One region of the Sulfurovum xiamenensis genome, then DNA from elsewhere that is predicted to be linked to it. Evidence: riboswitches for the same ligand, from Rfam matches in the RefSeq annotation. Region 1 holds a riboswitch; each other region holds the start of a gene.

Region 1 (7,557 bases):
AAACGCTTCATCTATTTTGAACTTTTGGTAGAGTTCAAAAGGAAGTCCTATGACATAATTGACTATAACAAAACCGAACAGGAACACAACGGCCTGCATGATGTTACCTTCTACTTGAACCAGTGTTGAGAGCCAGGCAAAACCTCCAAATACCCACCAGATAAATACCAGATAATCTACAAAATCACTCACAAGAGAAAGTTTTCCGTTCGCCACTGCATAGTTTCCTGCTGTGAGGTATTTGTCTGCCGGCATCAGTACAGGCGTTTTTCTTTTTTCTTCATTGATATACCCTATCTGCATAGCAGAGATATAGAGTTTCATAAAGGTGTAGAGAGAGTAAAAGATAATAATGGTTTCCAGCATAGATTTCCTTGGTATATAATGGTGAAATATACCAAATCAAGCCTTAAAAGCCACTCTATTTGCTATAATTGCAACAATCTATCATAAGGAACCATTTTGGCACTCATCGACCTCTTTGACATCAAAAAACAATATGACATCAAGCTGCTTCTCAATGGGGTTGATTTCCACCTGGATGAGGGAGAACGTGTCACTATCGTGGGTCAAAACGGCTGTGGAAAATCTACACTGATGAAGATAATCATGGGAGAAGAAGAACCTACTGACGGGAAAAGGGTAGTGAACAGTTCGATACAGGTAGAGATGCTCGCACAACAGCCCCACTTCGATCCAGCTCTTTCAGTTAGAGAAGCGATATTCAATGAACTGACTGAACTCAAAGAAGCCAAAGAAGCATATGATACACTGAGTCTCAAAGTGGCGGAAGATTTTGAAAATGAAGAGCTGCTCACACAACTGGAAAAAGTCTCCTCTTTTCTGGACCATCACAATGCCTGGAACCTTGATGACAAGATCGAACGTGTCATGCAGGAGTTTCAGCTCAAAGCCTATGAGGATCGCCCCGTAGTCTCGCTTTCCGGAGGTGAACAGCGTCGTGTAGCCCTGGCATCTCTCATACTTAAAAAACCCGATGTACTACTTCTTGATGAACCGACCAACCACCTTGATGTCTATATGGTCGAATTCTTGGAGGAGATGCTTCTTAAGGGAAATTTCACCCTACTCTTTATCTCACACGACAGGCATTTCATCGATACTGTAGCCACACGTGTGGTAGAAGTGGATAACCAGCAACTTGTCAGTTATACGGGCGGTTATATGAGTTACCTCGAACAAAAAGAGGCACGTATGCATGCTTTGAAAAAGGGGCATGAGAACCTTCTTAGACTGCTGAAACAGGAAGAAGCCTGGCTTAGAAAAGGGGTAAGGGCTAGAGAAAAGCGTAATCAGGGACGTAAAAAACGTGTCTTTGAGCTTCGTGATGAAGCGAAGAAAAACCCTACACTCATTCGAAAGATGATGGTAGAACTTGAACGTGAGAAAAAACATTTCAACCGTGATGAAGGGGTATCGAGAAAAAAAATGCTTTTTGAACTTGAAAATATCTCATACTCGGTTCCGGGGAAAAAACTCATAGAGAACTTTACGACACGTATCCTTCAGAAAGATAAAATAGCCATTGTCGGTATCAATGGTGCGGGAAAATCTACACTATTGAAACTGATGCTTGGACGGATCAAACCCCAAAGCGGACTCATCAAGCAGGGAGACTTTTCCATAGGTTATTTTGACCAACACAGAGAGATGCTTGACAATGAAAAAACACTGATCGAGACTTTTTGCCCTGACGGGGGAGACCACATAGAAGTACAGGGTGTCAATCTTCATGTCTACGGCTACCTTAAATCGTTTCTTTTTCCCAAAGAGTTCCTGGCTAAAAAAGTCGGCATGCTCTCTGGCGGAGAGAAAAACCGTGTGGCATTGGCATTGCTCTTGACTAAAAAAGTGGATTGTCTCATCCTGGATGAACCTACCAATGACCTGGACATCCAGACCATTAATATCCTAGAAGAGAAACTTATCAACTTTCCAGGTGCCATACTCTTTGTCTCACATGACCGTTACTTCATAGACAAAATCGCTTCTAAACTCTTTATCTTTAAAGGAAATGGTGTGGTTGAAGAGTCTTATCAGACCTATACGGAGTACCTGGAGATAGAAAAAGAGATGAAAGAGCTTGATACGCTCGAACAAGAGGTCAAGACCTCTGAAAAAAAAGAGGTACCGGTCACTGTCAAAAAACAGACAAAACTGAGTTATAAAGAGCAAAGGGATTATGATACCCTGCCTGATGAGATCGAAGCTCTGGAACAGCAGATAGCTGCGCTTAATGCATGTTTACAGGATCCGGAGTGTTATCAGGAAAAAGGTTTGACTGCACTGAGTGAGGAACTGAGTAAACTTGAGAAGGTGTATGAAGAAAAAAGTGACAGATATCTGGAAGTTTTGGAAATTTTTGAGTCTCTTTAATTACCAGTATACCATGACACTGCGTCTTCCCCAACGTAGCGCTCTCCTTTTATCAAGCCCCATATAGATGTCGATACGCTTTTGGTAGCGTTTATTCATTTTGTCGCGTACCGTATAGTAACCAGGTAAACCACCGATACGGACTTTTGTCCCATTACGCATGCCATATTTTTTTATCATATCTCTGGAAACTGCAATGATCTTCATACCCGGACGCAGACGATTATTCCATGCTGCCAGGAAAGGTGTCTCATCTGTTTGTCCCACATGCGACGTATACGCAGTGGCGGTGACACGAAGCCTTTTCTCTGTTTTTAGATGTGCCAGTATATGAGGAAGTGGAAGTCTGATCATTCTACCTGTACGTATGATCGCATTGCTTTTGATCTTATTAAATTGCATCAAATCTTCAGGTTCAAGATCAAACTTTTTGGCAATGGAAATGATCGTATCTCCCTCCCTGATGAAGTAATTGCCAGAAGAGACTGCATCAATCCTCTTTTGTTCAAAGGGGAGTTTTAGTTTCTGTCCGATACGCAGAGGAGATTGGATCCGAATACCGTTCATTTTTGCGATCTCTTGTGTTGTTAAGCCAAATTTCTTTGCGATCTTACTCAGTGCATCGCCACTTACAACCCTGTACTTACCGTAAATAATTTGAGGTTTCTCAGGCACTTCAGCTATGATTGTTTCTACAAGTTCTCTTTCTATACGGGGAGGGGCTTCACAAGTCTCTATCTCTTCTATCTTATCATCAAGTATGACTTGGGCGATGGGTTCTTCTGTTTCTGTATACTTTGTAAATGCTTTTTCACTTCCCTTAAAACGTACAGACTCTTGGACTTTTACATGCCGTTCTATCATATCCTCTACGGAAACCACTTTGAGAAAACGCTTTTTTTCAGGAACAGGTAACGTTTTTGCCCTGATCAATTTTTTCCTATTCACATCATAAATGATCTCTTTAGCTTTAAGAAATTTCGCCCCGTAAGGGTTACACGTGGTCATACCAGCGGTGACAACCCTGCAGTCTATCATCGACTTTGCAGCGGCTGTTTCCAGACATAGATAGGATAGTAAAAAAAATCTCAAGTGATTTCTGGACATTACGTTATGCTAAACTATAAAAAGTTTAACATCTCTCCTTTAATGGACTCTTTTTCAACGATGACCGAATGGATCACAGGTTTCTCGAACAGCCCGTTTATCATAGGCGGTACAGATACACCTGCATGTTCACTCACCCATTTCAGTGCTTCTACATCATCTTTGACCTCATGTCCCAGTGATTTTGAAACAGACGGACTGAACTTGGTCCATTCTGCAGTCGAGTAGACCACCGTTTTGAGATCTTTTTCTCTTAATGTTTTATAGGCTCTCATACATGTGGCTGTATGCGGGTCCATAATGTACCCTTTTTTTGCATATTCGCCTACCACAGCTTCACACTCTTCATCATCTGAGAAAGAGGCATCAAAATCTTCACGCAACAGTGCGAGTTCATCTGTGCTCAACTGGTACTTGCCGTCTTTGGCCAATCCTTCCATCAATTCTTTGGTACGTGCTGCACCGAATTTATCAAACATAATACGTTCAACATTAGAACTTTTCAAAATATCCATAGCCGGTGATTCTGTCTGTATGAGTGTACGTGTTGTAAGATCATACGACCCCTTGGTGATCCAATCTGTCAGAATATTATTGATATTGGATGAGATAAGGATCTTTTCTATCGGTAAACCTGCTTTTTTTGCATAATAGGCACCTAAAGCATTCCCGAAGTTACCACTAGGAACAACCAGATAGATCTTCTCACCCATTTGGATGCTCTGCTTACGTACCAACTCCAGGTAGGAGTGGATATGGTAAATGATCTGGAAGATAATACGCCCGAAGTTTACAGAGTTTGCTGCTGAAAGTTTGATATTTCTCTCTTCCAATTCAGCCTTAAAGTCATCAGAGGCAAGCAGATCTTTGAGAGTATTCTGCGTATCGTCGAAATTACCTTTCACACCGATCACTTTCAGATTTGAAGCATCTTCTGTAACCATTTGCAGTCTTTGAACATCGGATGTACCCCCATCCGGGTAAAGACATGCTACCTGCACACCTTCCTGATCTTTAAAGGTTTCGAGTGTGGCAGGACCGGTATCTCCGCTTGTCGCTGCCATGATAAGATAGTGTTCACCCCTTTTTTGCGCCAATTTACTTAACACATACCCAAAAGGTTGTAAAGCCATATCTTTAAAGGCTCTTGTAGGACCATGGTAGAGCTCAGAGACAAAGCAGTCATCTTCGATCTGGGAAAGCGGTACAGGATTTGAAGGATCATCAAATGCATCATATCTTTTTAACGCTTCTACCAGTACTTCTTTTTCAATATCTATACCAAATTGTTCCAAAAAATCCAATGCCAATGTTTTATAATGGCTGGAGAGATGCCCCTCTAGGTATTCTCTATCTAACGTTGGGAGTTCTTTGGGTACATATAACCCACCAAAACTAGCACTTGGGCTGAGTATTGCTTCTGAAAATGGTACAGATGAAGGTTTCTGTCCGTCATTTCCGCGTGTCTCAATAAATTGCATCTATATTATCCTATGTTTATATGAATGATAATTATAGCTAAATAAGCTAAGGATTATAAGAAATTAGGGGGAATAAAATCTGAAGTAAACTCAAGTATCTAGTATCTATTTGCCCTACAATAATAGGAGAAGAATGATTTAGGGAAAAGAATGTCAACTAATAAAATCATAGAGACAAACAAACACTAAAATACTCAGGTAATAGAAGAAATGAAACTTTCTAATAGATAGAATGAGTTTATATCTCTATTGGTAGTCTGGCGATCTACGTGAGACCCATAACTTTCCGTACCCACCTCGCGATGAACTTGGCTTTTTCAATACAGTATAACCGTATGAAAGAATTATAACACACTTACCTAAGAGAAAGAACTTAAATTCTAAAAAAAATTTAAAAATTTATAATTTTTTATTGTTTTTCTCATTTAACCTATACAATTTATTGCTCTAGAGTTCGATACAGGTCCCTACACCAGAACTGGTCAAAATTTCCAGAAGCAATGAGTGCTCTACGCGACCATCGATGATGTGTGCTTTTTTGACACCACCACGCAATGCTTCTATACAGGCATCCACTTTAGGTACCATACCCCCTTGTATCGTTCCGTCTTCTTTGAGGGCTTCGGTTTTTTCTATACTCAGATTGGTGATCAGCTGCATCTCTTTATCTAACACACCAGGCGTGTCCGTCAAGAACAGTACTTTTCTTGCTTTCAAGGCTACGGCTATTTTGCTTGCTGCAAGGTCCGCATTGATATTGAATCCAGGATGTCCCATCGTACTGCTTCCCGCGATAGGAGCGATCACAGGTATCGCACCGTCCTCAATGATATTATTGACGATCTCAGGATTGACATGTTCGATCATACCCGTATAACCGAACTTTTCAAAATCTTTAGGGATCCCCTTTAAAAAACCGCCATCTTTTCCAGAGATCCCGATCGCTTTAGACCCATGATTATCAAGCAGGGATACGATCTCTTTGTTGATCTCTCCGCTCAATACCATCTCAGCGATACGCATCACCTCTTTAGTCGTTACACGCTGTCCATCGATAAATGTGGTATCTACCCCTAAATTGGCAAGAAGATCTGTGATACTTTTACCTCCACCATGTACGATAATAGGTTTCATTCCTACAAGGTGCAAAAGTACAATATCCTGTGCAAACTGTTCTTTTAATGCATCACTCGTTTGGGCAGAACCACCATACTTGATCACTATTTTTTCATTGGAAAACTTTTTGATAAACGGTAAAGCCTCAAGCAGCGTTTTTACAACATTGATATTATTTTTCATTCTGGATATCCCTTTATATATTCATCTACCTGAGTAAAGATAGTCTCTTGAATCTGTAATTTTAACTTCATTTCAGAGATAGGTAACTTAAAATCCTGCATTTTTACCGCATCTTTTTGCGTTACAAGAAGACTCTGTGCTGCATAGTCAGATAGGAGCATTTTCAGTTTTTCTTCCTCAAAATAGGCATGGTCTTCCAAATAGACTTTATGGACCACTCCCTCAGGCAGATAGGCATCAAGTCTATGTGGATGTGAGATGGCCGTTACCAATATCATTCTAGGTTGAAGATTTTCAAACACCACTTTTCGATGAAATGTCTTTCCCTCTTTTGCCACGATATCTGCGTACATTTTATTAAACCAGAATTCTCTAAATGCCCCTGCAGGGAAAGGGAGATAGTTTTTGATCTGTTCGGGTTCAAGTACAATATCAAATTTTTTTATCCCGACACGGTTAAATCCATCATCCAAAATGATACACTTTGCACCTCTTTCTTTGGCAAGCTCTATGGCTAAGGCCCTATCTTCACTGACGATCACACTTGTATGAGGCAATGACTGTGCCATTAACATAGGTTCATCTCCACTCTGTGTCACATCAACAAGTATCCTACCCTTAGAGCTGACCTCGACCAGCCCTTTACTTTTACGGCCATACCCGCGGGAGATGATCACTGCATCTTCAAGGCGTGTAGCAAGTGCTATAGTAAAAGGTGTTTTCCCGCTCCCCCCAACGATAAGATTCCCTATAGAGATAATGGGGATGCCGAAGTCTTTTGGGGAAATGACCACTCTGCGCAGAGACATGATGGTTCCATAGATGAGTGAGAGAGGAAACAGAAGGAGAATCAAAGGGTAATGATACCACTTTGGTACAAAGAACATCGTTTCAAAAAATGCTCTCATGAACACTCCTTCGCACCCAGTTTTTTGATCTCAGCACAGGAGAACCCTGCCTCTTTTCTTGCTTCTACATTGACATAGGGACGGTGTTTTGAAAGCAACTGATAACGTTCAAGTATCTCAAAATAGACCGCTTCTTCACTTCCCTCTTCTTTTCCTGCTGCTTTACAGAGGTATTTAAACCATTTATCACCCTTGTGTACATGCTCTATCTCTTCATCATAAATGATCTGCAGTGCCTCTATCAGTTTTTTTACCTGAGGGTTTTTACGCTTGTTGTCCAGTTTTTTCATTATCTGGGGACTGACATCCAGACCTGATGCTTCATAATAACGCGGGATGACCGCCATACGCTCCAAGATATTCCC
Region 2 (7,557 bases), on a different contig from region 1:
GGGCCATTCACGTTTGAGCTTATGCCGTTTCCATACGAAATCTACCGTACTCCCATTTCCGTAAAGGATGGCCTTTTGCTGGTGTGCTTCAAGTTCACCATAAGGGAGTTGGATGTCTATCTCATTTTGTTCACAGAAAGCATTGAGGAATTTGGTGTAATAACTCTTATTAAACCCGTACATGATCTTGACAGCACCCTTGTCTATACTGAGTTCCTGGTCTATGACCTTCTTCAGATCTATCGCATAACGGATCCCAAGGCCATCACAGGTCGGACAGGCACCCTTAGGTGAGTTGAAAGAGAAGCTTACCGGTTCCAAAGGTTCGAAGCTCAGTTTACAGTCAAAGCAGGCCAAGTGTTCAGAGTAATGGATATGCTGTCTATCAAGTTCCAACTCTTCATAATTGAGTACTTCGATCTCCATCTCGCCGTAACTCTCTTTGAGTGCTTTTTCCACATCCTGTCCTATACGGTCACGGCTCTCTTCTTTGACAACGACTCTGTCTATCACCACTTTGATGGTGTGTTTTTTTGTTTTGGAAAGTTCTATCTCATCATCAAGACGCACCATCACCCCATCGATCATCGCACGGACATATCCTTTGTGGCGAAGAGACTCCAGCATGTCTGCAAAGGTACCTTTTTTCTCTTTGACCAGCGGGGCCATGATCATGAGTTTTGCCCCATCAGGCAGTTTTAGCACCTCTTCTATAATATCAGAAGCGGACATCGAAGAGATAGGCTTTCCGCACTCATGACAATGCTGTTCACCGACACGTGAAAACAACAATCTCAAGTAATCATAGATCTCAGTGATCGTTCCCACAGTGGAACGCGGGTTTTTAGAGGTGGTCTTCTGGTCTATCGCAATAGCAGGGGTCAACCCCTCTATTTTATCGACATCAGGTTTTCCTACACGCCCCAAAAACTGCCGTGCATACGAAGAGAGTGACTCTATATAACGTCTTTGACCTTCCGCATACAAAGTGGAAAAGGCCAAAGTAGACTTACCACTTCCCGAAATTCCGGTAACGACTACCAGTTGGTTTTTAGGGATGCTCAGATTTATATTTTTTAAATTATTTTCTTTTGCACCGTAAACGTGTATCATATCTTTCTTCATAATTATCCCTGTTTGACTTCACCTAATAGATGGCTATTAAAAAAGTTATTTTACAACAAAGTATCATTGATACCCATAAAGTCTATGGATAATATCAGATCTTTATCACTTGAGCAGGAACAGAAAAGACAAATTTATAATATTCATCTTCATACACAGATTCTATTTCACCTTTCAGTCTTTTGATTAACTTTATACTTAATTGCAAGCCATGTCTCCCTTTTTCATTTCCGGTTAACTTCATTTGTTTTAACACGGATTTGAACAAACTGTTTTTTTGGTACACAGTACTGCCAATCTCAATAGTTAGAAATTTATTTTTATAGGCAAAATGTATATTTACCGGTTTGCTATGTTCAGCAAACTGATAAAGATCCATTAGAAGGTGTAGAAATATACTCTGTATTTTAGGTGCATCAAATACTAAAGATGCAGGAATCTCATTCTCTACGACAATATTAAAATCCATCATCTCCGGGAAAATGTTATGTTTATACTTTTCTATGCTCTTCACAAAATCTTGAATCATACATTTTTCATTATGGACCTTAAGGTTTCCATTAAAATAATACCCTTCTAGCATGTCGGGTACCAACTTTGTTTTTCTTAATGTTTCCTCCAAGTCTTCCATACCTTTTCGGGAGGCAATTGAAAAAACCAATAGCTCAAACAACATATATGCATACTCATTTTTTTCGAAAAGATGGTGCACTTCCTCAAGTATAAATTCGATATTTTGATCGAGCTTTCCTAATCTCTTATTCTCTATCAAAGACCTCTTTAATTTTTCTTCTTTGATGTTTTGAACATTATTACTCTTATTAGCTTCCTTAAGCTCATGCTTTAAATGTTCATGATCTTCTTTGAGTATCTCGAGTTGTGTGGTTAACTCTTTTATCTGTGATTGATAGGCTTGTATCTCAGAAGAAAGTTCTAATGCAGATGTTTCTATTTGCTTACATTTTTCTTCTGATTTCTTTAGCTCACTTTGAGATTTGTCTATTTTGGTTTTGTATACAGCTTCGTTTTTTCTATAGAACTCCAGTTCTTCCAAAGTCTCATCAAATTTCTTTTCCAGTGCTGTAAATTCATCGCTCACTTTACTTGGTATATCTTTCGTCTCTGGAGCTACGACAGGCTTAGTATCAGAAACAACTTTATTCTCTTTAGTGTCATCTGTAAATGCGATGATCTCTTCTTTTTCCATCTTTTCGCACACTACCAATTTCGTCAATAGTGGCATAAATGATTTCAGTATAGATTCATCTTTTCTGGTAAAGATCTTTTTTTGCTTTAAGCCTCTCCATATACGTAATACCCCTATGACCCGCTTACCCTTTATAATAGGGAAGATCATTAAAGCTTTTACTTTTAACTCTAGGGGATTATCTATTTCAGGAGTATAATACTTATCACTGGTACTATGATTCGAAATCACAGAAGACTTACCAGTGATGGCTTGTTTTGTTAGACTTGGTACTAAAGAAACAGCTTCTTGATCGCCACTTTCAATTAAGTGCAGCATTTCATTCTTATCATCATATGCCCAAAGCTTTACAACCTCGGCATTGAAAAGTGACTCAAATTGCTTTTCTATTTGTTCTATATAGTTTAAATCTTTTGACTCAACATATTTATTTAAAGTGTTAGCCATCGTTTTAAAATTCGACTTTAAATCACCTTGCATTCTCTTCCTTATTCTCTATATTCATTTCTCTTGAGGCAGTGTTGTGCGTATCTGTTTTGGCATATAGTACTTAAACTGTTTAGGTTGTATGAAAAAATCTATTTCACCGCACTTTTCACTGATATCATTCCACGAGTCTATATTTAGATTGATTGCCAATACCCCCAACGTAGGGAGTTTAGAGAAATTTGTCTCTATCAAAAAATTTGCGAATTCAGTCAACTCCGGGTTATGTCCCACTAAAAATATCGTTTCATAGCTGTCATCTTGAAGGGTCAATATATTCATTAGCGTTTCAGGACGCGAATTATAAAGTTCCTCCATATAATGGATCCTACCTTCATAACCGATCTTTTTACCTAGTTGATCCGCCGTAGTCTGTGCTCTGAGTGCTAAACTAGATAAAATAAGATCCGGTTTCAACCTCTGAAGAGACATATATGAACTGATCGTATCAAGGTCTTTATGACCTTTTTTTTTCAATCCTCTCTCAAAGTCACTAAGCGACCCATCACTCCAGTCTGATTTTGCATGCCGTATAAGATATAATGTTTTGATGCTCCACTCCTATGCTCTATTTTAATACAAAACCAAACCTAAACCTTTTTAGACTTGATTTCATATTAGGATGCGGTAGACCATAAATGAGCTTACAGCTCATTCATGGCTTTAGACATGCTTTGTACAGTCTTCTCCATAATCATTTTTCCAAGGGCTACATTCCCGTCATCCCTAAAAATGGCAAACGTTGTAAGTTTGGAAAAATTGTCTCCGCCTGCATCTCCAGAACTATTGATAAGGAAAACATGTCCATCTTCCGTTCTAGACTCTACCAAAGAGGCATCAGCAAACCCCACGTCCAAAGAAGATTCAGAGATCATTCTAAATGCATCATTAAAGATACTTGCTGAATATGCGATATCTACACTTGTGTTCTCTTCATCCATATAAAGTGTTTCACCAGAAAAGTTCAATACTGCAGATCCTAAATATCCGTTTACAGAACGTAATTTTTTCATTGATTGGTCAAATTCGATCATTGTCTATCCTTCTATTAACTGTTTTGAATTTTTTGCATGGTTTCGTTGAATGTAGCTAAGCTTCCGTCATGATCTTTTAAAAATGCTTCTAAGAGTGCCAAAGATGCATCCATGCCACCGTTCTCTTCTGCAGCAAGCAACTCTTTATATAAAGGTTCGATCACAGATCTTGCAGATGCGGACATCCCTCTTCTGGTTGAAACATAATTTCTGAATGATTTATCTGGGTTTGTAGCAACTTTTATATGTGCGAATACCCAATAAAACCCTCCATCTTTAGAGAGATTTTTCACAAATGCTTTGACATCATTCCCTGCTTTGAGACTATCCCATAAATATTTGAAAATAATTTTTGGCATATCCGGGTGACGTACAATTGAATGCGGTTTGTCTAAAAGTTCTGCTTGTGTATAGCCTGCTAATTTAAAAAATATCGGATTTGCATAGGTGATATTACCTTCTGCATCTCCTTTTGAAACAACAATATCAACACTTTTAACTTCGTGTTCTAGATCTATTGGTTTCATGCTCATAAGATAACTCCTTGTAAAAATATAATGCTGACCTTTATCGGCACAGAGGTTGAAAACAATATAACTGAATGAAAAAGAATAGTAAGAATCTATGGTAACCTGGCGATCTCAAAAATAAGACCCATGGCTTTCTGCCCCTATCTCACAATAGGTTTAGCTTTTTCAATGAAGGTATATGAGCGCGAAGTATATAGCTACCTATCTTTTCAAATACTTAATAATTGCAGTATTTATGATAAATTGAGTGATTTTATTATAATTAATATTATTGAAAATATTTGAGGATAATCATGAATTATATTGATGATTTAACGTGCGATTTAAAGCGTCTTTAAAGTAGATATTAGGAGGAGGATTTTTAATGATAAATAGCGATTAAATGGACCCTTTATGTCATCAATTATATAAAAGATACGACTCAGAACCACATTTTTTTTATCAAAATGATCAATGCGAACATATAAAGTGCTAAAAGTGCCATCTTATGATGTTTCGAAGTCACATGATCTTTAAGCCAGATACCCATAGCTACACCGATCAGTGAAGCTACAGCGACCATCAAACCATTGTTAAAGTCTATCGTCCCGCTGCTCAATCGGCTTATCATCCCGGCTACCGAAGAGAAGACTACAAAGAACAACCCTGCACTGACCGCTTTTTTTATAGGGTAATGCAATACTCCTACTAGAAGAGGTGTGAGTATAATAGACCCCCCGATACCCAGTGTAATGGAAAATATCCCAATGCCAAGACCAATACTAAAAAGCAAGGCTTTATTCAATGTTTTACTCTTTCCATCATCCTCATGATGCTGTGAGAAAAAAAGTCGGAACAGAGCAAATATTAACAGCCCAAGAAAGAGAAACTGCAGGATGATATCTGAGATATAGTGTGTGACATACCCGCCGATGTATCCACCTATAAAGCCTCCAAATCCGACAAAGATCCCCTCACCGATGATCAAAGAACCTTTTCTGAAGTTAAGAAATGAGCCGTAAATAGAGCTAAAGACCATTTGAATGATGGAGATACCGATGGCATCTTTAGTATCAAAACCAAGCACTAAAAGTATAGGTACAAGGATCATTCCTCCACCTATACCAAAAAAGCCTGACATCGTACCGATAAAAATACCGACGAATATAAGTTCTATCATCATTTCCTCTGCTCCAAAAATTAAGTTGGAAGTATAACATTTTTCATCATGTTTACACTAATCTCGCTATACTTAGCGTATAGTATAGTAACGACATAGACAGATGTTTGAGTCTCTATCAAACTTCATGCAAAAAAGGCTGAGAAAAAAATGCTTCTATCACTGCTCTCATCTCTTCTGGATCTTCTATACGATTCACATCATTTCTAAATGCAGAAGCACCTTGATAACCCGCTTTTGAGTAGGAATGAAGGTTTTTTCTAAAAATGATCGCTCCATACTTATCATAATGTTTGATCATTTGGTCAAAATGTTCTAAAACGACCTCTTTGATGAGTTCGGAAGTGGGCTCTTCCATGCCCTCTTTGATCTGTTTGAATATCCATGGCTTGCCTACCGCTGCACGTCCTATCATGATGCCGTCTGCACCTGTATGTTCCAGTACCCATTTCGCTTTGGCAGGAGAATCTATATCACCGTTGGCAATGACTGGTATCGAGACGGTTTCTTTTACCTCCCCTATCGCATCATAATCTACTGCTGCTTTGTATCTGCCTGCCCTGGTTCTTCCATGTACAGCGATGTAGTCTGCACCGGATTCCTGGCATATATGTGCTATCTCTTTATGGTTTTTTTCATTAAATCCCAAACGGAACTTGACTGAAGTATACTCTTTGTTGGAGTATTTTTTGATCGTTTCTATCACTTTACCCATTTGGGGCAGATCTGTAAGCAGGGATGATCCCTGAAGATTATTCACTACTTTGGGTGCGGGACAGCCACAATTGAGATCGATCGTCGTAATACCATCTATGGCATTGATAATTTCCACCGCGCGCTTAATGACATCCAGATCAGAACCCGCTATTTGGATAGCATAGGGGTCTTCTATCGGACTCTTCTCCAACATACGAAATGTTTTCTTTGAGTTATGGACCAAGGCATTAGAGCTTATCATCTCTGAAATGGTCAGGTCGACACCGAATTTCTTGACAACGGAACGAAAAGGGAGATCCGTAAAGCCCGCTAGAGGGGCTAAGACGTAAAGGGGTTTAGTAAAGTCTAGTTTCATTACAAACGGTTTGTATATCGATAATATCTTCTAATGTATATTTGGTGTGCTCTTGTTTGAGTTCCCAGAGTGCTCTGAACTTCATAAATTCGTGGTCTTCTTGTTCATTCAAGTAGGTTGCGACTTGCTCCAATAATTCATATTCGAACAGAAGATAAAGGTAAGCATTTTGTGCCTTAGGGTTTTCAAGTTGATACCCTCTGAAAATTGTCAAGTTCTCATCTGGATTAAAATATTTTTTAGTCACTGAAGCGATTTTAATATAGTCTTGACAACCCATATCAAGTGCCTCTACAAACTCTGAAAGTATCTCAGGTGTAAATTCAAGTCTGTTTTCTTCAGTCACTCTCTCAAGCATGGTAAAAAAGCTTTTCGTATCAAAAACCTTTACATATTTTCTGGCTTTTATAAAGTTCTCTTTGCGGGCAAACAAATCAAGTGCTTTAGCTTTTACTACCTCAGGATATTGTGTTGCAGCTTTGAGTACATCTTCAATGAATTTATCATCAGATTGTAGACGGTTCAGATAATTCTGTGTCAAAATTGGGTTATTCGTACCAAAGACTTTACTCATTTTTTCTTCTTTCAAGTCGACATACTCACCATTTTTTATTTTCTGTATGATATTGACAACACGTGTAAGTCTTGGTGTTAAACCTTCTATAGTATCAGTAATGCCGAGGGATGCTTTACCTAAAAGTGATGCAGAGCTTCTCACTGCATCCAAGCCATACTTTTGTTCTTTTGGCTCATTGATCAGTGACCAGTACAAAGCATCTTCTAAAGTACTGGCATCTTTTTGCCATTTTTTAAGTATAAAATAATTTTTTAAACCATAAATAAACATATGTAACAGAGTAAAGATGAATAAAAGCAGCATAGGTAGAACTATCCATACTGCTACTGGAAAACTAAAATTGATTCCCATCAATTCCATCGCATAA
Region 3 (7,557 bases), on a different contig from region 1:
AAAAAACACAGATCCCTACCGTTGAAACATTGATGGCAAGAGGTGTAATGGGTGCAAAGAATCCATTGCTTCTTGGTATGTTGGGGATGCATGGGAACTATGCATCCAATATGGCAATGTCAGAAACAGACCTGGTGATCTCTTTGGGTGCCAGATTTGATGACAGGGTTACAGGTAAACTTTCCGAGTTTGCCAAATATGCAGACATTATCCATGTAGACATTGATGCAGCGAATATCGGTAAACTTGTGGATGTTGACTATCCTATAGTAGGTGATGTAACAGAGGTACTTGAAGCGATGTTACCGCTTCTTGATGGTATAGATACGGACAGATTCCAGGCATGGAGAGAGATACTCAAACGCTATGATGAGCTTCACCCTCAATCCTATGTTGATTCTGATGATGTCATCAAACCGCAATGGGCCATAGAACGTATCGGTGAACTGGTAGGTGAAAATGCCATCATAACTTCAGATGTCGGGCAGCACCAAATGTGGGCAGCACAGCATTACCCGTTTGACAGACCGCGCCAATGGATCAATTCAGGTGGATTGGGAACCATGGGCTTTGGTTTTCCTGCAGCACTCGGGGCTAAAAAAGCCTTCCCGGACAAGACAGTTATCAATGTCACTGGTGACGGATCGATCCTGATGAATATGCAAGAACTTGTAACGGCGGCTGAGTATAAAATACCGGTCATCAACCTGATACTCAATAACCATTTCTTAGGGATGGTTAGACAGTGGCAGACGTTCTTCTATGAAAAACGCTACTCTGAAACAGACTTGACATTCCAACCAAACTGGAAAGCCTTGGCAGAAGCGTGCGGTGGAATAGGGTATGACGTTACAACAAAAGAAGAGTTTGACGCAGCGATCAAAGATGCGATAGCACAGGACAAAGTGTGTTTCATGAATGTTGCCGTGAACCGTTTTGAAAATGTACTTCCTATGGTACCAGCTGGAGGAGCACTGTTTAATATGATGTTACCGCAAAAAGGAGAGAAATAATGGAAAATGCTATGAATGAAAGACGTGTTATTTCCGTTATCGTATTGAATGAGAGTTCTGTACTTGCACGTGTGACATCACTTTTTGCAGCGCGTGGCTATAACATTGCGTCACTCACTGTGGCACCCATACCTGACAGTGAAATGTCACATATTACGATCGAAACGAATGGTTCTGCCAAGGTTATGGAACAGATCACTAAGCAACTGCATAAGCTCATACCTGTCTATAAGGTTATCGAGCATGAAGAGATGGTTGAAAAAGAGATGGTACTGGTGAAGTTCCCTATTACCGAACATCTAAGTGATATCGGAGCATTGTGTGCAGCCTATAATGGTGGTATTGCCAATGTGGGTAAAGAGATGATCATTGCCATGGTTGCAGACGAACCTGTACGTATTCAGCATTTTATAGAGGCAGCTCAACGCTACAATCCTTATGAGATAGTACGCGGCGGTGTGGTTGCCATAGAAAGATAAAAATTATTCTACCTCTCTCACTCTCCTTGCTTACAGGAGAGTGACATCTACTTTAAGTTAAAAGGACCACTTTATGACTTACACACTCTCTCAAATAACAGAAGATATCGGTGTAGATTTTCATGGTGAAGATATCACTATAGAAGGGATACATACCTTAAGTGAAGCTACTTCCACACAACTCAGTTTTTTTACGGACAGTAAATACGCTTCACAATTGGCAGATACCAAGGCTGCTGCGGTATTGATCGATGAAAAACATGCTGGATTGCTGCCTTCCGGAACGATCGCACTGGTCACAGATGAAGCATATCTTAAACTGGCACTTGCCTCTAAATTTTTTGCACATAAACTTGAGAGTGGTACATCAGAACCTACCCTAGGAAAGGGATGTGATATAGATAAGAGCGTCTCTTTTGGTAAAAATGTGACACTTGGAGATCATGTGGTCATTTTACCGGGTTGTTACCTTGGAGATAATGTGACTGTTGGTTCCGGAACATTATTGCATCCCAATGTGACCTTGTATCATCATACAAAGATCGGTTCTGAGTGTATCATTCATAGCGGTACAGTGATTGGTTGTGATGGGTACGGTTTTGCACATACAAAGCTTGGTGAACATGTGAAGATCTATCAGAATGGTAATGTTGTTGTAGAAGATGATGTAGAGATCGGGGCAAACTGTGCCATAGACAGAGCTGTATTTGGCACCACCTATATACGTAAAGGTACCAAACTGGATAATCTGATACAGATCGCACATAACTGTGATGTAGGTGAACACACCCTTTGTGCTGCCCAAGTAGGTCTTGCAGGCTCTACGACTTTAGGCAGAAATGTAGTCATGGGTGGACAAAGTGCTACTGCGGGACATTTGGAAGTGGGTGCCTTCGCAACTATCGCAGGAAAAGGTGGTGTCACCAAGTCCCTTGAAGGGGGTAAAACCTATGCTGGTTTCCCTGCTATCGATCATAAAATGTGGTTACGTCTGCAAGCCAAAATGATGGGTTTGCTCAAAGGTAAAAAATAGTCAATTCATTGTAATATAATCTTGATATAAATAATTTAAAGGAGAAGATATGAGTGGCACAGTGACAAAAATAGATGAAATGGGTTTGAGTGGTACAAAAGATGGAAAGATCACGATTACGACAGTAGCAGAACCTTATGGTCCAAAGAGTGAAAGTGTAGCAAGTATCGGTATTTCACTGCAGGCAGGTGCTGAAGAACCGGATTGGAAAGTGCATATTCCTAAAGCAAATATTGATGCAGTGATTGCAGCATTGCAAGAGGCAAAAAAGGCTTTATAGCCTTTGATATACTTTTTGGTTAATGGGTTGTCCCATTAACTACACTTCATCATTTTTCATGACCTTGTATTTATCGAAAGCTCTTTGCATAAGGTCTTTATCTGGGATCTTTCTCCCTGCAATATATCCGATGAGATTTCCGTCATCATCCAATTTAGGTTTGATCCATACAACCACATTGTAATATTTACCTTCACTGGTCATATTTTTGACAAAACCTTCCCAGTAATTTCCACCTTTTATTGTCTCCCATAACTCTTTGAATGCAGCCTTTGGCATATCTGGATGTCTATTTATGCTGTGTGGTGATCCAATGAGTTCTTCTTTCGTATAACCGGTAAGTTCACGAAATTTACGGTTGGCATAAGTGATGATACCTGCCGGGTCTGTCTCCGTGATCATAACACCACCATCAAATGGCACTTCTACATCTACAGGATCTGGTTTTGTGATCTCTTGACCGGTAATAATATTTTTAACTGTTTTTCCCATTTTTTCTCCATGGACAATAGATATGTTGTATTAAAGGTTTTATAGGACACAATGAAGTAAAAATGCAGATCAAATACATTTGGCAGTTTGGCGATCTGCATTGAGACCCATAACTTTCTGCCCTCACTTCACAATGAGTTTAGCCTTATATATGATACATTATATATTATCTATCTATAGCTTATATGGACATAATACACTACCTTACAACTAAGATTTAATCATATTTTCTTCATACTTTGCTACAATTACAGAATTATGATAAAGGGGCGTTTTTTGTCTATTACAGAAACAATCAAATCACTTTTACAAGATCGTATACTCGTCATCGATGGTGCAATGGGTACACAGATACAAGACCTTAAAGTTCCAGCTGAAGCATGGTTGGATGACAAAGGTATATCTCAAGAGGGGTGTAATGAGTTATTGAATGATACAGCACCGGAACTTATAGGACGTATACATAAGCGTTATGCTATGGCGGGTGCCGATCTATTAAAGACAAATACATTTGGTACTATGCCATGGGTACTTGATGAATATGATATGGGTGAACGGGCCTATGAACTTTCTAAAAAAGGTGCGCAGCTCGTCAAAGAGGTATGTAATGAATACGGTACACAAGAATCACCGAAGTTTGTTTTAGGTTCTATAGGACCTGGAACAAAGCTTCCTTCTCTAGGGCATATTCATTATGACGAGATGTATGAGGGGTATAAACTTGTTGCGCTTGGACTTATCGATGGTGGATGTGATGTTTTTCTTTTGGAAACCTGTCAGGATCCTCTACAGATCAAAGCAGCACTTCATGCCTGTCAGGATGCAAATGAAGAGAGAGAAGTTCAGCTTCCTATCATGATTTCTGTGACCATTGAACTCAGTGGTACGATGCTTATAGGTACCAATGCTGAGACGATAGTTACCATACTTGAACCGTTTGATATATTATCGCTTGGATTTAACTGTGGTACTGGACCGGATCAGGTAAAAAAACATCTCAAAACACTCTCTGAACTCTGGCATAGACCTATCTCTATCCATGCCAATGCTGGACTGCCTCAAAACCGTGGAGGGTATACCTATTATCCTATGGGGCCGGATGAATTTACAGAAAAGCAGTTGGAGTTTACAGGATATGATGGCGTAAGCTTTTTAGGTGGATGTTGCGGTACTACGCCTCAGCATATCCAGGCACTCAAAAAGGCTGTAGAGGTGGTGACACCCAAAGTCCCAACAGGAAGTATCAAACCAAGTGTGGCATCTCTATTTAACACTGTTGAACTTTTTCAGGAACCGGCACCACTGCTCATAGGGGAGCGTTCCAATGCGACAGGTTCAAAGGCATTTAGAGAGCTGATCTTGGCCAGTGATTATGAAGGTACACTGACCGTAGGTCAGGCACAGGTACGTGATGGAGCACATATGCTTGATGTCAACGTGGAGTTTGCAGGACGTGATGGTGCCAAGGATATGAGAGCGGTTATGGAGCTCTATAATCAGAAGATTCCGCTTCCTCTTATGCCGGATGCAACACGACCCAATACGATAGAAGAGGGGCTTAAGTGTATCGGTGGAAAGCCTATCATCAATTCAACGAACCTGGAAGATGGGGAAGAGAATTTTGCAACCTACTGTAAGTTGGCCAAAAAGTATGGGGCTGTACTTGTCTGTCTTGTGATCGACGAAGAGGGAATGGCAAGAACCAAAGAGAAGAAAGTAGCCGTGGCTAAACGTATGTATGATCTTGCCGTGAACACACATGGGCTGGAACCGCAGAATATCATGTTCGATATGCTGGCCTTTACTGTGGGTACGGGTGAAGAAGAAGACAGGTTTGCCGGGAAAAATGCCTATGAAGCCATCAAAGAGATACATGAGATCTATCCTGAGGTAGGTTCTACTCTTGGACTCTCAAATATCTCATTCGGGCTGGAAAAACATGCGAGATTCTACCTGAACTCGGTCTTCTTACATCACTGTGTACAAGCAGGTATGACATCCGTGATCATCAATGTGAAGCATATTATTCCACTCGCTAAAATGACACCGGAAGATATTGCGATTTGTGAAGAGCTGCTTTTTACACCAGATGATAAATCATTGTTTAAATTCATCGACCATTTTGCAGATGCGGTGGTGGAAGATGAGGGTGCAGATGAAGCCTATGAGGCGATGAGTCATGAAGAGAAGATCAAAAAACTTCTGATGGATGGTGACAAAGAAAGGATGCTGCCACTTGTGGAAGAGGCACGTCATGAGATACACCCGGATGTGATAGTGAACGAAATTCTTATTGACGCGATGAAAGTGGTGGGTGAACTCTTTGGTTCAGGGCAGATGCAGCTTCCTTTTGTACTTCAGTCGGCTGAAACGATGAAAGCTACAGTAGACTACCTCAACCCTTATCTTACCAAACAGGAAAAAGAGACGGATACCACACTGGTGATCGGTACAGTCAAAGGTGATGTCCATGATGTGGGTAAAAACCTTGTAGACATTATCCTTTCGAATAATGGTTTTAAAGTGGTCAATGTAGGGATCAAAACTGAACTTCAAGAGTACCTTGATGTGATAGAAAAACAATCCATACAGGCTATAGGGATGAGCGGTCTTCTGGTGAAATCCACAGCGGTGATGAAAGAGAATCTTGAAACGATGGCCGAGATGGGTATGGAGATACCTGTACTCTTGGGAGGCGCAGCACTGACACGTTCTTTTGTGGATGATTTCTGTAGACCTATCTATAAAGGCCCTATATTCTACTGTCGTGATGCATTTGACGGCGTTATCGCTATGAGCCGTATAGAGAAGTTCAATGAAGACCCAAGTGTAGGACTGGATACACGTCTGGCTGGAGATATGGTAGAACGTGTAGAGAAAGAGGTAAAAGAGGTGGTGATACCACCATTTGAAGAGATAGAGATGCCTGAGAAAGTGGCAATACCAACACCGCCATTCTGGGGAAGAAGAGTACTACAAAAAGAAGACTTGGATCTCTCTATGATCTACGAGTGGATCAATACACGTTCTGTCTTCAAGATGCACTGGGGCTATAAGAGTAAAGGTATGGATAAAGAGGCGTATCAAAAGCTCATGGATGAGACGGTCTATCCTGCTTTTGAACGTTTGAAAAAAGAGTTTATCGAAAAAGAGCTATTTGAACCGACGATCATCTATGGGTATTATCCATGTAGAAGTGATGACCAGGAATTATACCTGTTCGATGAGAGTGAAGGGTGGAATGTCGATGCCAATGCCAACCGTGAACCTTTAAATAAAGTTATCGGCAGGGCAGTGACAAAATTCTCCTTTCCTAGACAAGGCAGAAAACCTCACCGGGCACTTTCTGACTTCTTCAGACATGACAGGCACGATGTGATCGCGCTTACCTGTGTCAGCGCAGGTGCTAAATTCTCTGCCTATGAAAAAGAGCTTTACGATGCAGGTAAATACCTGGAGTACAATATGGTACATGGGCTCTCCGTTGAACTGGCTGAGGCATTGGCTGAAGTCGTACATAAACAGATACGTTTGGATCTGAATATCACTGCGGAAGATGAAGGCAATACGTTGCGTGATGTGCGTATGAACCGTTATCAGGGGGCTAGATATTCATTCGGGTACCCGGCATGTCCAGACCTTGAACAGAGTAGAGAGTTGTTTGATATGTTAAAACCTGAAGAGTTTGGTATCGAACTCTCTGAGACATTCCAGATAGTACCGGAACAGAGTACTACGGCACTGGTGGTACACCATAAAAGTGCGACCTATTATTCCTTATAAGTTTTGAGGACTTTAACTTGTTCCCATAATCTATATGGGAATCAGGTTCATATGTTCATATGACTCAGATGTTTTTACATATCAAGCTTTACTTCCTCCATGGATCATATCTGAAATGACCCCTTTTTCATCTCTGTTTTCAGCAACAATAACCCCGATGATATGTAATGGAACAAAGATCAATACGGCATTGTAAACAAGTTCATGTATCTCTTTGATATCATGGGCTGTATCTTTTGTAAGAGAAAGTGCTTCATAAAAGTGAATGGTCAATCCTGTAATGGCCATAAAAATCAAGACAGCATAGAAAACGATATAACTCATAGTGACCATTTTTTTATGGAAGGTCTTTTCTTTGAAGTTTTGATAGTTGCTTTTGCCACTTTGGGTAAAAAAGAGCAAGAGTCTCCACAGGAGTAAAACTGCAAATGCATACCCTAAGAGGATGTGCCACTCCCACATAGGTGCACGGATAGC
Region 4 (7,557 bases), on a different contig from region 1:
AGACCGTAGGCACACTAGGACATGCCTCCTCAGTGAGCCAGTCATTTTGATTGACCTTATACCCAAACTGAAAACTATCTCCTGCCCTGAGTATTTTGGTGATATAGTAATCACCATTTTTTTTCTGCTTCATCGGCTCCTCTTTCCATTCATTCCATTCACCTGAAACAGCTACATCCTCAACACTATATGTCGGTGAAAATGTAAATGTCACCCAAACCCTGTTCCCGTTCTTTTTCATTGTAAGCATGATCAATCCTTTTAGCAATGAAACTATTATATCCGAGATTTTAAAAAAATTGACAAATATATTGATTTATATTTAATCAGTATAAGAATTTTTATCTTTGAATTATAAGTAATTGTACCAAGATATGGTTTCATAAAGATAACATTCTTCTAGAGAAGAAGGCAAGTCTCAACAAATAAGGATATAGGTTAAAGTTTGGTGTAAAAAGAGTATTATCAAGATGGTATACAAAAGTATTTTATACGGTTTACTCTTTTGCTAGTTTTCTGATAGAAGTAGAAAGGACTAACAATATGACTGATTTCAGATTTATTTTTAAACTATTTTTGCTTGCTTTCACAACATTACATCCACTCTTAGCAAGTGATACTCCAAGCAATGTAACGTTAGAGCCCTCACATACTAATATATTGGCTGGTACCAAATGGCATCTTATTGAATTTCAATCAATGGATGATGCTCAGGGAATAAAGAGAACAGATGACCCTTCAAAATACACTATGAATCTCCATGAAGATGGTACCGTTACCATGAAACTAAACTGTAATATAGCCAAAGGAACATGGTCGATCAAAGAAGGGCAATCCCCTATCAGTGGCCAATTTCAATTTGGTAAACTTGCTACAACCAGAGCCTTCTGTCCTCCTCCGAGCATGGATGGATTTATATCCATGCAGGTACCGTATATCCGTTCTTATCTGTTTAAGGATGAAAAACTCTACTTGAGTTTAATGGCAGACGGTGGGATATTTGTCTGGAAAAAAGATACTAATGAGTCAATGGAAATGAAAGCCTATCCAAAGCTTGAAACGGCGATCCGATCACTCTATCCAGGTTATAATGATAAACTGATCAACCCTATATACGGTGTAAAGAAAGCCCGTTATGTTTACGGACATGTCGATCTCAATGAAGATGGGAACAGTGAAGTGTTTGTCTACCTCATGGGTTCCATTTTCTGTGGAACTGGTGGTTGTAACCTGCTGCTTTTTACTGAAGAAGAGAATGGATATAGATTGATCGATCAATTCGCAACAACAAGAATTCCCGTCATCGTCTCCAATGAAAAAAACCATGGATGGAAAAATATCACATGGTTAAAATCTGGTGGAGGGTATCCTTCATCATACTTAACCTATATGTTCAACTGTAAACACTATGTTGAAACGCAAAGTACCTCAAGCAAAAAAGTTCCAGAAGGAAAGCCTTATCTTTCAGGAGAACTCACTTTCCATGATGGAATTCCTTTAGAACCTAATAAATAACAATCATAGTTTGCTGTACAGACAGACAATATGGAAGTTTTCATGATAAAAGCAGCGTTTAAAAAACATTTCTTTTTTAATTCTACTACTTTTATCATTGTATATCTATCATTCAGAAATTAATCGTCATCTTCTTCATCAGAGATGCCGTCATTATCATCATCGTCATCCTCATCGTCATTGATACCATCATTGTCGTCATCATCGTCTTCGTCGTCATCCAATCCATCATTGTCATCATCTACATCATGATCGTTTGAGATACCATCACCATCTGTATCATTATCTGCAATACCATCACCATCATCATCCGTATCTTCATCATCTGAGATACCATCATTATCATCATCGTCATCATCATGATTACAGAATTCATCACCATCATCATTGTCATAGACATCTAGAAGACCATCACCGTCTTGATCCATCGGGTCATTCTCAAGTTCAACAGAAAGTAAACCATTTTCTACTTCGATCTCCAATACCTCATCCGAGACACCATCACCCTCAATATCGACAATAAACTCACGATCCATAGCTAGGTCCACATACCCAAGATCAACATCTCCTTGAGCTCTGAACAGTGTGCTATTTCCATCGACTGTAACAATCCCGATCGGTGTTACGACCTTATTATCTGGTTCATTTTCATTCGTTGTCATCACGATACGACAATCCGTATTCAGTGGAACTTCTATCTCAAAAGGGTGTTGATCTGTACCGTTTTGCACAGATGTTGTAGAGTAGTAGCTTCCATCTTCACAAAATACTTCTATCAGTGTACCAGGAACAGTACCGATCACTTTGACTGTCGGTTCTAAAACTGTTTGTTCTGTAGAGGTACTCCCTCCGCATCCCATCAAAGATAGACCTACCAGAGTTGAAACTAACCCGCTTGTTAATACATGTATTTTTTTCATACCTTTTCCTTCAATCATTTTATATGTTATTGAGTTCAATGTTGTTCAAATAAAGAAAAGCACTTATGGAACCTGGATATATTCAGAGATCCCAAAGCATTCCAGCAGTAGCTTTACTACATATTTGACATAACAAAACAGCCCTGAATTAAATATGATGAGTGAACAACCTATCGAAAGGATAAAAGGAAGTAATGAAGTATTCATTATGGCAACCCCGCTATCTACTTGAGACCGGAGGCTTTCCGTCCTTGCTTCGCAACAAGTTTGGCACAACAATAATATTTAATAAATCAGATATATTATACGAAAGAAATATAAAAGTTTTTCACCAATTGGTAACAAAATGATAACATTGATAGGATACTACAGAGCCTAAGAACCATAGGTAAGAAATGTATGTTTACATTCGGTTAGTGTAATGCATATAAACTTCTTCTTACATAGCAACCAAAAACATGAAAAGCCAATTTCATGTTAACTCCTCATTTTAAACTTCTCCCCCCTTGTATTTGGTTGCTATCATACATCAAAATAAGACTCAAAGTCTTACAATCTTAATCAAGATACAATCCTGCACATACAATAATCATTTCCCCATCGATCATCACTTTTTTGACATATGCTGATTTTTGTGATCTTTCTACATCTCCTGGTTTTGGCCATGGGTAATCAACCCAGCCACTGCCTTTTGTTTTGGCAACATGTATAAATTCCCTTACAAAATAATTCCCCTTAGCATCCTTATAGTTGATCACATTACGCCCTTCTAATTTTGGGAAAGCTGCATTCATTAACTCTACACCATTTTCGTCGATCACAAAAACATAGGTATCCTGATAACTATACTGACTTCTCTTGCTTCTCAATGTATCAAATGCCTTAAAGCCATCCTGTTCGATCAATCTCGCTGCTGAATCAACTGCATCTATAATAAAGGATCTTTGAACAGGCATATCATAGGTACCGCTTCCTATAAGAAATATTTTCCCAGAAGAACTTTTCACTCGCATAACATACGTACTTTTCCAACTTGGATCCAATTCACCGGGTTTTGGCCAACGGTAATGAATCCACCCTTTTCCTTTTTTGGATGAAGCTACTTTGATCATCAGTTCGCCAATTGGCTTTTCATCAACATCTTTAAGATCACGTACATTTTTACCCTCACCTTTTACATCAGGTGGATATACATACCGTAACCCATTCATATCCCAGACATATATATATTGATCATCATGAAACCACTTTGTTCCCTTTTGTCTGAATAAATGAAATGCTTTATCACCTTTCTCTTCTATCAATGCAGCACCACTTTTGACAAACGCTTCAAGTGCTTCTGCATCTTTTGCGTGTATTACACTTCCAACACTACTTATCAACACTATGAACTTCAAGAAACGTACAATAAAATGATACATATCCATCCTTTTCCTATATAGCTGTTTTTGGCACACTACCCTTTTATGCACACCTTTGGTCTTAAAAAGGCTACTCTTCTTGCTAAGCCCGCCTTTTCAGTAGCCTGTGCAACAAGATCCACATCCTTATAAGCATCAGGGGCTTCTTCAGCAACGCCGCGCATGGATGCAGAACGGATCAAAATACCCTTCTGGGCAAGCTCCTGTATGACTTGCTTTCCTTTCCACAATTTGAGTGCCTGATGACGGCTCATTGCGCGGCCGGCCCCGTGACTTGCTGAAGAGAAAGCACGTTCCTCTCCCTCTTTGGTACCTGCAAGAATGTACGATCCCGTTCCCATACTTCCACCGATAATTACAGGCTGACCGACACTCCTGTAACGTACCGGTATGTCGGGATGTCCTGGTCCAAAAGCACGCGTTGCACCTTTACGGTGAACCCATAAATTACGTTCCACACCATTGACCAGATGTGTCTCTTCTTTGCAGGTATTATGAGAGACATCGTAGAGTGTCTCTATCTTCACACCTTTAAATAAGCACTCAAAAGCATTTCTGGTCATATGGGTAAGTACCTGCCTGTTTGCCATAGCACAGTTTATCGCAGCATTCATGGCACCGATATACTCCTGTCCTTCAGGTGAATGGATAGGTGCACAGGCAAGTTCCCTGTCAGGCAGTGAGATCCCTAGTCGTGTGGCCGCTTTTGCAAGCGATACTAGATACTCCGTACCGATCTGATGTCCCAGTGCCCGTGAACCGCAATGGATCGACACAACGATCTGGCCTTTTTTGATACCAAATGCTTCTGCTGCTTTTTCATCATAGATCTTGGCAACTTCCTGAACCTCAAGGTAATGGTTTCCAGACCCCAGAGTCCCTACCTCTCCCAATTGCCGTTCCTTAGCCAGCCGAGAGATGTTCTCAGGCCTTGCACCCTGCATCTTACCCATCTCTTCAACAAAACTCAGGTCCTCACCTAACCCATATCCATGATGGATCGCCCATTGGGCACCACCTCTAAGGACATCATCAAGTTCATCTAGCGTGAGTCTGAGTTTTCCCTCTCTACCGACTCCTGCAGGTATCGCGCGAGAAAGCTCATCAGCCAGCTTTGTTAGATCGGTAGAGGTCAGATCTTCTCTCATCAGGTTTGTACGCAGACATCGAATGCCGCAGGAGATATCAAATCCCACACCACCTGCAGAGATGATGCCCCCCTCTTCAGCATCAAAGGCAGCAACACCGCCTATGGGAAATCCGTAACCCCAGTGCGCATCCGGCATTGTCATCGCCTCTCCTACCAGACCGGGCAGTGTTGCGACATTGGTGATCTGCTCCAACACTTTATCATCCATACTTTTCAGTAAGGGTTCTGAACCGTATAAGCGTATACCGCTTCTTTTTTCTCCAACCTTTAGAGGGATGGTCCATGTATAATCATCAATTCTTTCCAATAGGTTCATATTCATGACACTTCTCCTTTACACATCTACGACACATCGGGCTTCCCAATGATCCTCTTTTTCTTCCACGGAGAGCATGGTCAGTGTTGCCCCTTTGACCTCTGTACCCCGTTCCAGATCTTTTCGCCAAGTATCTCCCCATGCTTTCCCTCTCCAGGAATTACCCTCTCTATGCAGTTCAAACTTACCCAGAACAAGATGTTTCATATGTGCTAAAGCCAAAAGTGTATTGAGCCACTCTATCAGAGCAAACTCGTTATCCTCTTCTTCGAATCCAATTTCTATCCACTCATCACACTGCAACAGATCTATATCAGCCATAATGGCAAACATCGCCACTGCAGCTGATTCGAATGCCTCCTCCAGGCTTTTCCCTCTTCCAAGAATACCGATATCCGCATCATGATCAAAGTAACTATATTTTTTGTTCATGTTTGGCCTTCTTTGTTTTGAAAGTTCTTTATTCCAATCATATCTTTAAAAAAAGATCCTTACTTATTCTAGCATTATTTTCGTCTTTTACCATCTCCAACTCTACTATTCGTAACTTTATAATCTTATAAAGGCAGTACGCTCTAACTTATTATCTGTTATGATTATCATAGAATCTGTTACTTAAAAGAAGTACCATCATGAAATATGAAATTAAGTCTAAAGTGGGAAAAAGGGCTCAAGCTCTGTTAAAAGTCATAAGTGAACTTATTACAGAGATACATCCGCATCATCTTCCTTCTGAGTCTATTTCACTTGATAGTCGTTTTGAAGAAGAGCTTGGACTGGACAGTCTTTCACGGGTTGAACTCATCGCAAGGGTTGAAAAGGAGTTCAAACTTTCATTACCGGAACGTAGCTACTCCGAAGCAGAAACACCACGGGACCTTTTGCGTATGCTGCTTGGGGCACAAGAAGCATATGCTATCCTTCAAGATTCGGGAATTGCTTCAATAACACTGGATGAAACAGAAGGTACACCTTTTGAAGCACAAACCCTCGTAGATGTACTGAATTGGCATGTAGCACAGCATCCGGATCGTCCCCATATCAAGTTCTACCAGGATGATGGACAAGGCGATGTCATCACGTATGCTCAGCTGGAAAAAGGTGCCAAAAATACCGCAATACTGTTGCAACAACATGGATTAGAACCTGGTCAGCCGATCGCAATTATGTTACCCAGCAGTCCGGATTACTTTTTCATCTTTTTTGGTATACTGATGGCCGGTGGCATACCTGTTCCCATCTATCCACCTGCACGCCCTTCACAGCTTGAAGACCACATCCGAAGACATGCACGTATACTGGATAATTGCCGTGCAAGCATCCTCATTACCGTACCTGAAGCCAAGCATGTGGCACAACTTCTAAAATCTCTGGTCCCTAACCTTCAGCATATCATATCAACTACAGATTTGAAAGACTCCTCTTCAAGTACAATGCTGCCAAGCATACATGAACAGGATATCGCATTTATACAATACACATCAGGAAGTACCGGAAACCCGAAAGGCGTAGTACTGACACATGCCAACCTTCTTAACAATATTAGGGCCATGGGGAAAGTTGTCAAAGCAGGGCCCAAAGATGTTTTTGTCAGTTGGCTTCCACTTTATCATGATATGGGCCTTATTGGTGCCTGGCTTGGCAGCCTCTACTATGCTGCATTTTTTGTAGTCATGTCACCATTGGATTTTTTGGCCAGACCCGAACGCTGGCTATGGGCGATCCACCGCTATCGGGGTACACTCTCTGCCTCACCTAACTTCGGATACGAGTACAGTATGCATCGCATAAAAGATACCGATCTGACGGGGTTGGATCTTAGTTCATGGCGTGCTGCATTCAACGGGGCAGAAGCAGTCAGTCCTGAAACAGTTGAACAGTTCAATAAACGATTTGCACCATTTGGATTTAACAAAGATGCGATGATGCCTGTTTACGGCCTTGCAGAGTCTTCCGTCGGTTTGGCATTTCCACCACTCGGACGTGGCGTACATATCGACCATATAGACCGCACTACTTTTACCCGTACAGGAAGTGCCTTAAATACCGTACAGGATGACAGTAATGTTTTAAAATTTGTCAGTTGTGGGTTGCCTCTTCCTGGACACCAGCTCAGAATCGTAGATGATACCGGACATGAACTGCCCGAACGTCAAGAAGGACGTTTGGAGTTTCGGGGTCCCTCTTCTACCAGTGGCTACTACCGTGATGTTCAAAAAACACAAACCCTTTTTG

What was found. Region 1 has a riboswitch for cyclic di-GMP ahead of thrC (threonine synthase). Riboswitches for the same ligand answer to the same signal wherever they lie in the genome.
Region 2: another riboswitch for cyclic di-GMP. It lies ahead of PF327_RS09540 (PAS domain-containing protein); the one in region 1 lies ahead of thrC (threonine synthase).
Region 3: another riboswitch for cyclic di-GMP. It lies ahead of PF327_RS01220 (PAS domain-containing protein); the one in region 1 lies ahead of thrC (threonine synthase).
Region 4: another riboswitch for cyclic di-GMP. It lies ahead of PF327_RS03275 (hypothetical protein); the one in region 1 lies ahead of thrC (threonine synthase).

Annotation. Positions count from the first base shown of each region.
Region 1 is NZ_JAQIBC010000006.1:70,551-78,107, forward strand. Features, by position in the region: gene PF327_RS08785 (M48 family metallopeptidase) at 1-366, opposite strand, end outside; gene abc-f (ribosomal protection-like ABC-F family protein) at 463-2,397, shown strand; gene PF327_RS08795 (3D domain-containing protein) at 2,398-3,504, opposite strand; gene thrC (threonine synthase) at 3,519-4,985, opposite strand; cyclic di-GMP riboswitch class I at 5,234-5,308, opposite strand; gene argB (acetylglutamate kinase) at 5,433-6,284, opposite strand; gene PF327_RS08810 (tetraacyldisaccharide 4'-kinase) at 6,281-7,192, opposite strand; gene PF327_RS08815 (ferritin-like domain-containing protein) at 7,189-7,557, opposite strand, start outside.
Region 2 is NZ_JAQIBC010000008.1:34,920-42,476, forward strand. Features, by position in the region: gene uvrA (excinuclease ABC subunit UvrA) at 1-1,125, opposite strand, end outside; gene PF327_RS09525 (GAF domain-containing protein) at 1,220-2,812, opposite strand; gene PF327_RS09530 (SixA phosphatase family protein) at 2,834-3,370, opposite strand; gene PF327_RS09535 (hypothetical protein) at 3,463-3,852, opposite strand; gene PF327_RS09540 (PAS domain-containing protein) at 3,867-4,385, opposite strand; cyclic di-GMP riboswitch class I at 4,476-4,553, opposite strand; gene PF327_RS09545 (sulfite exporter TauE/SafE family protein) at 4,804-5,544, opposite strand; gene PF327_RS09550 (tRNA dihydrouridine synthase) at 5,660-6,613, opposite strand; gene PF327_RS09555 (hypothetical protein) at 6,594-7,557, opposite strand, start outside.
Region 3 is NZ_JAQIBC010000001.1:224,726-232,282, reverse strand. Features, by position in the region: gene PF327_RS01240 (acetolactate synthase large subunit) at 1-1,013, shown strand, start outside; gene ilvN (acetolactate synthase small subunit) at 1,013-1,492, shown strand; gene lpxD (UDP-3-O-(3-hydroxymyristoyl)glucosamine N-acyltransferase) at 1,566-2,525, shown strand; gene PF327_RS01225 (hypothetical protein) at 2,575-2,805, shown strand; gene PF327_RS01220 (PAS domain-containing protein) at 2,845-3,297, opposite strand; cyclic di-GMP riboswitch class I at 3,376-3,451, opposite strand; gene metH (methionine synthase) at 3,574-7,080, shown strand; gene PF327_RS01210 (cytochrome b/b6 domain-containing protein) at 7,162-7,557, opposite strand, start outside.
Region 4 is NZ_JAQIBC010000002.1:11,404-18,960, reverse strand. Features, by position in the region: gene PF327_RS03285 (early set domain-containing protein) at 1-250, opposite strand, end outside; gene PF327_RS03280 (META domain-containing protein) at 544-1,515, shown strand; gene PF327_RS03275 (hypothetical protein) at 1,635-2,435, opposite strand; cyclic di-GMP riboswitch class I at 2,643-2,717, opposite strand; gene PF327_RS03270 (cache domain-containing protein) at 2,993-3,856, opposite strand; gene PF327_RS03265 (RtcB family protein) at 3,892-5,328, opposite strand; gene PF327_RS03260 (archease) at 5,341-5,754, opposite strand; gene PF327_RS03255 (AMP-binding protein) at 5,955-7,557, shown strand, end outside.